DNA from 3 places in the Pelosinus sp. sgz500959 genome. Region 3 is predicted to be linked to each of the others. Evidence: riboswitches for the same ligand, from Rfam matches in the RefSeq annotation. Region 3 holds a riboswitch; each other region holds the start of a gene.
What was found. A riboswitch is a leader RNA that binds a small molecule or an ion and turns the genes downstream of it on or off. The one in region 3 is predicted to bind cyclic di-GMP.
Positions count from the first base shown of each region.

Region 1: another riboswitch for cyclic di-GMP. It lies ahead of ACAN52_RS11720 (galactose ABC transporter substrate-binding protein); the one in region 3 lies ahead of ACAN52_RS14005 (nitrogen regulation protein NR(II)).
Region 2: another riboswitch for cyclic di-GMP. It lies ahead of ACAN52_RS19780 (diguanylate cyclase); the one in region 3 lies ahead of ACAN52_RS14005 (nitrogen regulation protein NR(II)).

Region 1 is NZ_JBGJZL010000006.1:249,769-253,052, forward strand. It holds gene ACAN52_RS11715 (methyl-accepting chemotaxis protein) at 1-276, opposite strand, end outside; gene ACAN52_RS11720 (galactose ABC transporter substrate-binding protein) at 297-1,316, opposite strand; cyclic di-GMP riboswitch class I at 1,510-1,596, opposite strand; gene ACAN52_RS11725 (multidrug effflux MFS transporter) at 1,783-3,003, opposite strand; gene ACAN52_RS11730 (hypothetical protein) at 3,198-3,284, opposite strand, start outside.
Region 2 is NZ_JBGJZL010000018.1:19,163-22,446, reverse strand. It holds gene ACAN52_RS19785 (PAS domain S-box protein) at 1-1,119, shown strand, start outside; cyclic di-GMP riboswitch class I at 1,262-1,349, shown strand; gene ACAN52_RS19780 (diguanylate cyclase) at 1,574-2,611, shown strand; gene ACAN52_RS19775 (acyl-CoA thioesterase) at 2,721-3,188, opposite strand; gene ACAN52_RS19770 (sodium:proton antiporter) at 3,278-3,284, opposite strand, start outside.
Region 3 is NZ_JBGJZL010000008.1:142,306-145,589, reverse strand. It holds gene ACAN52_RS14015 (hypothetical protein) at 1-724, shown strand, start outside; gene ACAN52_RS14010 (pseudouridine synthase) at 747-1,469, shown strand; cyclic di-GMP riboswitch class I at 1,642-1,730, shown strand; gene ACAN52_RS14005 (nitrogen regulation protein NR(II)) at 1,850-2,989, shown strand; gene ACAN52_RS14000 (NAD(P)/FAD-dependent oxidoreductase) at 3,129-3,284, shown strand, end outside.

The sequences.
Region 1 (3,284 bases), on a different contig from region 3:
ATCGATATTTTTGCGACTTGCAGCATAGGATTCCAAAAATCGCTCATCGCCGTTACTAGCAATATAGCCACGAACGCCCGCCTCTTCATTGGATAACTCAGTGCCGATTTCCTCAACCATGCGCGCCAATGGCAAAGAATCATTAGCTACTTTATTTGTAGCGTTTTCCATAATTCTTAAATTATAAAAAGCCGCAATTGTAGTTATTAGCATCATAATTAAAATAATACCAAATCCAACTAATATTTTAGAACCAACCTTTGCATTTTTTAACAAACCTTATACCTCCCCCGAAATCACTTTGCGTCATTGATATTTTCTTTAGTAATTATTTTATAATCAATCCACACGTATTTTCCATCAGTGATTTTATATCCTATATTTTCGTTACTCGGCACTTTCCCTTCCGCAAAAACATTCGCAAGATTAAATATAGCTCTTCCTTGATGCACGGCATCGTTTAAAACAGTACCAAGAAGAGTACCTTCGCTAAGTGCCTTTAACGCTGGAGTTGTAGCATCAACACCAACAACAGGTATGTATTTTCCATTTTGAAAATAACCCTTATTTTTCAGAGCATCAATGGCGCCTAGGGCCATATCATCATTATTGGCAATCACACAATCAATTCCATCGCCGTGTGAGGAAAGGAATAGTTCCATTTTTTCCTGACCTTTGATGCGATCCCACATTCCTGTATCTTCTGCTACTTTTTGTACGTGAAAACCAGCATCTTCCATCGCTTTAATCACATATTTTGTCCGCAATTCAGCATCCTGATGCCCTGGTTCACCTTTGAGCATTGCATAACGAATAACACCATTTGCGGTAGGATGAGTTTTAAAATAATTGACTAAGATTTGTCCTTGTAAAGTCCCAGATTGCTCAGCTTTCGCCCCCACATAATAAGCTTTATCCCATTTTTTAAGTTCTTCTAGCAAGGGTTCACGATTAAAAAAAATAACTGGCAAATTATTTTTTTTAACTTTTTCAATGATTTCACCAGCTGCAGTTGAATCAACAAGGTTGATGGCAAGTGAACTTATTTTATTTTGAATCATCAGATCAATTTTTTCATTTTCTACGGTTTGAGAATTATTTCCATTCCAAATATCAACTTTAATTTTCCCTTCAGCAATTTTGTAGATTTCATTTCGCACACATGTCCTCCAGGTATCATCAAATGTGCCAACAATCACACCAATAACTGCTTTCTTTTGTAGCTCTGTTGATGAGAATCCTGAAGAATAGTAAGTTAAAGCCAAAATACCTAAAAAAAACATGACCGTAATGAACAATTTCATATATTTTTTCATTAGCACCCTCCGTAAAAATAAGTTGTTTTGATTTTACTTCTTCGAATTACCCTTCTCATCTCCTCTCATCAGTGATCCTATCATCGACTAGCGCTAATTATTCTTTTAGATATTTGTTGGTTGATTATATCCTCAAAAGAATGATCAATCACTGTAATTGGGCATAAAAAAAACAAGCTCGCAAAGAATTTTTCTTTGTAGCTTGGCAATCGTAACCAATATCGGTCGTAGACCCACTGCTTTGCGTCCTTGCCTTTCGACAAGTTTGCCCTTTTTATCAATTGCTATAGTCAGCTAATCAACATAATTTTAATTAACTTAGTTCTTTATATTCGCTATATCATAACTAAATTCCTTGTAAAATATTACTTATTTCTACTTTAACTGACACTTAACTATATTTCCGCATCTATATGTTCCTTTTTTTTACAATAAGCCTTCATGATTATTCTATCTTTTTGTATCGTCATTTCGATTTTACTAAGATAAAATAACTTAAAACGGCAGCTGTTTCAGCAACAGCAATGGTAACGCCCATAGGAATGGCGGTATGACTTCCAGCGATACCAACAAGAGGTGCCATAAATCCACCAAAAATAAAGGATAAGAGTCCAATAAGAGCTGATGCACTGCCTGCAGCTTTTGCTTGATCCTGCATGGCTAATGAAAAACTACTGGTACCAACAACTCCAACACTCGATACCACAAAAAACAATGGTACTAAAACAGTGTAAAGTCCTCCCCCTATCAAAGTCATAGCAAGCAAGGAAATCCCTCCAAAAAATGCTATGGCAAGACCTACAATCAAAAGCTTACTTTCATGAACCCGCCCTGCTAATCTCCCAGTCACTTGACCAGCGATAATAATGCCAAGACCATTAATACCAAAAAACAAGCTAAACATCTGAGGTGATACATCAAAAATATTTTGCAAAACAAAGGGAGAACCAGAAATATACGCAAACATCGCTGCCATAACGAATCCTTGTGTTAATGCATACCCCATAAAAGATCGATTACCAATTAATTTATGGAAAGTGCGGAAAGTATTGAGAGCGCCCCCTTGGGAACGTCGCTGAATCGGCAAGGTTTCTTTTAACCCAAAGAAGACAGCCACTAGCATAATCATCCCCATGCCTGACAATACTACAAAAATTCCTCGCCAAGATGTGACTTCTAAAACTTGCCCGCCTAAAATGGGAGCAAGGATAGGAGCAACCCCATTCACCAACATCAATAATGAGAAGAACCGTGTCATCTCCGCCCCTGAGTAAAGGTCCCTTACAATGGCTCGCGAAATAACAATACCTGCAGATCCTGCTAGTCCTTGAATAAATCGCATCAGTACGAATGTCCAAATAGTTGGAACAAACACACACAACAAAGAAGAAATCGCATAGCTCAGTAAACCGACTAACAAAGGTCCTCTTCGCCCCCGTACATCACTAATTGGACCTGCAAATAATTGTCCTGATGCAATTCCTAGCAAACATGCTGTCAAACTAAGCTGCGCTAAGGATGTGCTCGAATGTAGATCATTTGCTAAGTTAGGTAAAGCCGGCAAATACATATCAATGGATAAGGGTCCAAAAGAGGCTAACATTCCTAAAAGTAAAGCGATCCATAGGACCGATGATCGAGATTTTTCTTCAGGAGCAATCGTCTCCTCTTGAATAGAACAATTCATACGTTGAAATCAATCCTTTCAAATATAATCGATAGAAATTCAGAAATAATATCAAATAATAAGAGCACTATTTCTCTTCACGACAAATAGTGCTTGCCTTTTCTACTCATTTCTAATAAAAAATCCATCATTTTCTCGTTGTCATTATTGTAATGGGAAGGTAGTCAATCGTCAAGATTAACGTATGACTTTTTCTACCTAAAAAATGGCCTTTGACTTTTATCGCTAATTTTACTACCGTTAAACAACAACCTTATAATACCTAGAGTTTCAGATGGATT
Region 2 (3,284 bases), on a different contig from region 3:
GATAAAAATGGATTATGGACTTTTTTAACCCCTACTTGGACGAAACTTACAGGTTTTAGTCGCGAAGAAAGTTTAGGAAAATACTTTTTGAATTATATAAGTTCAGATGATCGAGATTTTCAGCAAAAACAGTTCTTAGCTGTCATACGAGGAGACAAAAAATATTGTCGTTATGAAATTCGTTATTGCACTAGAAAAGGTGAATTGCGGTGGGCACAGATCTATATGCGACCTAGGATGGATAAAGAGGAAAACATAATAGGTACTTTAGGTACGTTGCATGATATTACTGATCGTAAACAGGCTGAGAATGTATTAAATTTTCTCTATGAATTAAGACGTAGAAGTGATTTTTTAAATGATATTATCACAGGAAGTATACAGGTCAATGAAATTGTCAGCCGTTCCATGAAAAAGTTGGGCATTGACCTTTCACGTCCATTATTTTGTTGTTTATTAGTGAGTGAAAGCTTCGTTGATAACGAAAAAGAAAAAAATTTTATAATAGAAATATTGAGTGAGAGTAAAGAGTATGTTGTCTGGGAGTGTAAAAATAATATAGGGATTATCTATCATTATATTGAAAAGCAGGAAGAAAATGAAGAACGTAGTCTTTTTTTTGCTGATTTTTTACTAGAAAAAATCAAAAAAAATAATCCTCAGTTACAAGTTATGGTTGGAATTAGTAGCGTACAAAGGGGTTTTGATAGTTTTCGTAAAGCTTATTGGCAAGCATGGAGTGCTACCGTTGCAGCCCAATGCCATGGTAAGAAATTAGAAGGGACCTATCATTATAAAGATTTGGGGATTCTACAGCTTCTCGTTCGAAGTATAGGAAATGAAAGTTCGGATGAATTTATACGAGAACAACTTGGTAAACTCATCAGTTATGATCAAGATAAGGGGACAAATTTTCTAATTACCTTGGATGAAATTTTAAAAAGTTCAACTTTGAAAAGAGTAGCAGAAAAAATGTTTCTCCATCCTAAAACAGTGATTTTTCGCAAACAACGTATTGAAAAAATCTTAGGAGTATCGATTGATTTATTCGAGACACGTTTAGCTCTTGCAGTGGCATTAAAATTATATAGTATTAGTCAATTTATAAAAAAACATTAAAAAGTAATGGTAAATTTTGTTTGAGGATAAAGATTTCTTATGTTTTCGCTAAAAAATTAGCTTACAGGGATAATAGAATATAGTTGGATATTGAATTATACTTAATAAAGTCCAATAAGAAGTATTTTTGATACTTATAAAATTGAATTATAAGCAAACCTTCCGAAAGGCAGGGACGCAAAGCCTTGGGTCTAACGATAGTATGATTCTATGACTGCCAGGTTGCATCATGATTTGATGTGCCTGGTAGTTTTTTTTTTGAGGGGGATTTTTTATTAACGAGCAAGAAGAAGCTGAAGATCATATCAATGAAATGGAAATAGATGAGTTAATTTGCGATGTTTTTGAGCTTTACAAAGAAATTGAAATTATTAATAGGGAAAATTTAGAAAATGGTGAAGAAGAAAATAATTAAAATTTTGGTCGCTAAAATCAGAATGTATGAGGTGTAGAGATGTTTTCAGTCCTACCTAGTGATGAAACTTTAGAAAAAATGTTTTTTATTTCACAACGGTTAGTCGACGGTATTGAGATGGATGATATTTTAGATTATATTATTCAAACGACGATTCTTATCACAAATGCTGATGCTGTTGCTATAAGAGATTTTGATATAGAAAGTGGAAAACTTAAAATTATTAGGGCGTATGGACTTTCTGAAATCTATCTATCCAAGTCTTCGATCCAACTTGGTGAGGGAATTATTGGTCATGTGGTAGCTGATAGTAAACCCTTTGTACATGCTGATATTACTCGAGTGATGGATTGTAATAACAGGGCAATTTTTCGTGAAGAGGGTATACGATCTGTTGTCAGCGTTCCACTGAAAGGGAAAGAGATGAGTACAGGATGTATCACTGTTGCAAGGAAAAAAGTCGATCCATTTTCTACTCAAGAAATATTTTTGCTCAAAATGTTTGGTTTACAGGTTTGTGAAGCAATAAAAATTCTCAAATTAGTTGATGTACTGCAAAAACAAACCATGCATGATTGTCTTACCCATATCTATAATAAGAATGCTTTAAATGTTATATTTGAAAAAAATTTATCCTTAGCGAAAAGACATTTGACTGAAATGAGTATTATTTTTATTGATATTGATAATTTTAAACATTTTAATGATACTCATGGACATTTACTTGGAGATAAACTTTTATTTGATTTTGCACAAGTGTTAAAAAAATTCTGTAGAAAATCAGATTCTATTGGTAGGTTTGGCGGAGAGGAATTTGTTATACTTGCACCAGAGACAGATAAAAAACAGGCAGTAGAGTTTGCTAATAAATTAAGAAGAATAATTGAAAACAAAACATTTATTGGAAAGGGAGACCATGAAACTACAATTACATTTAGTGCAGGAGTTTCTTCTTTCCCTGAAGATGGTGATATGATATTCGATTTATTAAAAAAAGCAGATAAAGCTATGTATCAAAGTAAAATAGCAGGGAGAAATAGGGTTACCCCTTGGACTGTAGAGAATAATCTCTTCTGAAATTTTTCTAAGAATCAATAAAAAAATTGCCCTTGCGTCAATAGTAAGGGCAATTTCTCTTTTAACAACTATATTTTTTCATATTTTTACAAAACGTCTCGGATCAGAGTCATAGAAGAATGTTTTTTGCAACGGTGTGGTGTAACGCATAGCGTTGTTTTCCTTGTTCAAATTTAATTCTTTCGGAGTCAGTCGTTAATTTTAATCCTGGTACTGTAGTTGGTTGGTGATGTTCGTCTAAGGCAACCATGGTAAAGTAAGATGTAAGAGCCGCTTTTGAGGGCTCTAAACCTTCTACATAAAGATTGACCTCAATATCCATAGATGTTTTACCAGTAAATGTTAGATAGGCGTGGCAAGTAAGAACAGTTCCCACACGCAAGGGATGAAGAAAAAGCATCTCATCAACACGGATTGCTGTCACATTTGTACCAGCATGTTTAGTTGCAACTTGTCGTGCAGTATCATACATAAGCTGCATAATTTCTCCTGCATGTACACGTCCTGTTGGATATTTCGGACTTGGACTAATGAGTTTGGAAATATGTACTTCTGAATGTGCTACAGTTTTTTTCATAAAGAACCACCTTTCAGATCATTTTTCACATTGTAATCTATTGTATAAGTAAATTTATTATTTTGTCCATGAAAATTAAGAAGTAATTTTTATAAT
Region 3 (3,284 bases):
AAAAAATACAGTACTGCTTGAATTTGACGTCAGTACTGAATTGGCCGATGGGGTAAAGAAAATAGGATCTTTTTTATTTTTACGTTGCCCAAGTGATCCTTATTTTTTCAATTTCCCAGTCAATATAATGCAGGTAGAAGGAAATACTTTGCAGGTAGCTATTGAAACCATTGGTCCTAAATCAACCAGAATTTTAGCGGAAAATAATACAAAGCTTCTTGTACGTGGTCCTTATTATAATGGTGTTTTAGGAGGACCCTGGATTGACAATATGACCGATGGTAATATAATATTAGTAGCTGGTGGTATTGGGCAAGCACCCGCATTTCCTCTTGCCAAGAAACTGATGACCAATCACAACCAAGTGAGGGCTTTACTAGCACCTGGCAAAGTTGGAAAAGTTTTTATTGATAAACAATTACAAGAAGGCGGCGCTACGGTTTATACTGTGTCTTCCCTACGTGAATTTGGTATACCAATGCTGCGAGAATGGTTTGCGTTGAAACCTGATTTGATCGTGAGTTCTGGACCTGATGAACAGCATTATGGGCTTATTGCAGCTATGCAAGATGTGGGAGTCAATATACCAATGGCTGTTACCAATAATGCTACTATGTGTTGTGGTGAAGGTATTTGCGGTAGTTGCTTAAAAAAAACACGGGATAATATAAGTATTAGAATGTGCAAACAACAAACTGATTTCTTAACAATTATTGAAGATTAATTTAGTTTTAAAGGAGATTATAATGTTAGAACGTCTGCAGAAAATTATGAGTCAAGCTGGAGTTGCTTCTCGAAGAGAGTCTGAAAAAATAATACAACAAGGGCGCGTTACGGTAAATGGTAAGGTTGTCACTGAACTTGGTACAAAAGTGATGCCAGGAAACGATCGAATTATGGTCGATGGTAAGCGTATACAAGGCGAAAAACTGGTTTATGTCCTATTATATAAACCTAAAGCAGTACTTACGACTTTGACCGATCCTCAAGATCGTAAAACAGTCGCATCCTTGGTGAAGGATATTCCTGAGCGAATATATCCAGTAGGTCGATTGGATTATAATACAGAAGGATTATTATTACTAACGAATGATGGAGCATTAACACATTCTTTAATTCATCCGAGTAAGAAAATTGATAAAACCTATATTGCGAAGGTTGGTGGCAGACCAGCTCAAGAAAAAATCGATTTATTGCGGGTTGGTATTGAACTTGAAGATGGTATGACTGCACCGGCCATGATCGATGTAATTGATTATGATTCTGATAAAGATCTTACTAGCTTGAGAGTTACCATTCATGAGGGTAAAAATCGTCAGATTCGTCGCATGTTTGAGGCGATTGGCTCTGATGTAAAACAACTTAAGCGTATCAAGTTTGCTTTCTTAACTCTCGATGGTGTAAAACGTGGTGGATATCGCCATCTGCTTGCACGTGAAGTTGAAGAACTACATAGGCTTAACCAATAAATTTAAATATGTTTTTTAAAATACCTATTAGCTTTTGGGTCAAATGGCTGATAGGTATTTTTCCTTTATAAAAATTTATGTTTAAATACAGGACTAAAGTTGTATAAAATACTACTGTAGTCCTATATTTGAATAGACAAATTATTTGAATTTTGGTAGAATTATCATATAAAATAATAGTGGGCAAACTTTTCGAAAGAGAAGGACGCAAAGCTATGGATCTAAGGACACAACTGTGTTTATGATTGCCAAGCCGCCAGTTTAGTCGAGACTAAAATGTATTACCAGACTAAAAGTCTGGTTTTTTATGTTTTTAAACTCTAAGAGAAGCGAGATTTTGGAAAGTGCCACGGTTAACTTATTTGAGGAAGGGGCTGTCTATGCAACAATCACTCATCACATTGATTAAGAGTTTAAAGTTAACTGAAGAACAATTGGATAAATGTACTGATGAGCAAAACAAAAATGAATCTCAAATCGGTATTGGTCCAATCTATATTTTTGATAAAGAGTACAGAGTTCGCTATGTTAGTCATAGTGGTGCCAAAAAATTGGGATTAAAATCCTCTGATATCGAAGGCAGGCATTGGAGTGAAATCGGATTAGACGTAGAGTTTATCGAAAAATTAGAGCAGCAGATTGGCGAAGTGCTTAGTACAGGTAAGACATTTGAATGCGAAACATTTCAATTATCTAAAATACAGGGAAATAAGTATTTTCAATATACACTAAGTCCTTTATTCTTTGGGATAGGAGAAGATAGAATGGTTCTATCCCATATAAAAGATATTACAGAATATAAAACATCGGAGATCATTTTGACGAATCAAATTGAACAATTACGGCAAGCCATCAATAAAATCGATCTGATCGGCGAAATGGCGGCAGGAGTTGCTCATGAAATTCGTAATCCGATGACCGTGATTAAAGGTTATCTGCAAATTTTCAGTAAAAAAATTTCTGGAAATATGGAAGAACAACTCAATATCGTATTAAGTGAGCTTGATCGAGTTGAACAAATTATTTCTAATTTCCTGTCGGTGGCTAAAACTAAAGTACCGGTGCCAAAATGGCAGGATCTCAATAAAATTATCAGAGAGATTGCTCCTCTTATTTTTGCTGATGCGATTAATCAGGGGATTAATCTCAATGTAATTTTGGCTGATTCATTGCCTGATTTATTGCTAAACTCAACAGAAATTAAACAATTGATATTAAATCTTGCGAGAAATGGTATAGAGGCTATGGAGCAACATGGTACGTTAATTATTGAAACAAGTCAGAAAGAGGATAAGGTATATTTGCGTATTTCAGATTGTGGTTGTGGAATTTCGAAAGAATGGCAGGATAAAATGTTCACTCCTTTTTTGACAACAAAAGAAAATGGTACAGGGTTAGGTTTATCTGTTTGTAATGGTATTGTTAGACACCATAATGGGCTGATTACAGTGCAATCAACAGAAGGAGAAGGAACGACCTTTACAGTAGTATTCAATAAAATACAAGAAAAAACAGTGTAAAAACGCAAAAAATAAAGATAAAAAAATCGCATTTTAAAATTGCTAATGGGTGGTATAATAATAGATACTGCCCATTTTTACATTTGGTTTGACTAAATGGGATGGTATCTGAAAAAGTTTTATATGAAAAGGTGATTAAATGAAGAAAATTGTTATAATTGGTGGTGGCGCAGCTGGAATGATGGCAGCTGTCAGCGCAAGTCAACATGGTGCGAAGGTAACATTGCTAGAAAAAATGTCTGTTCTTGGTCGAAAGGTATCGATTACTGGTAAAGGTCGATGCAATATAACTAAT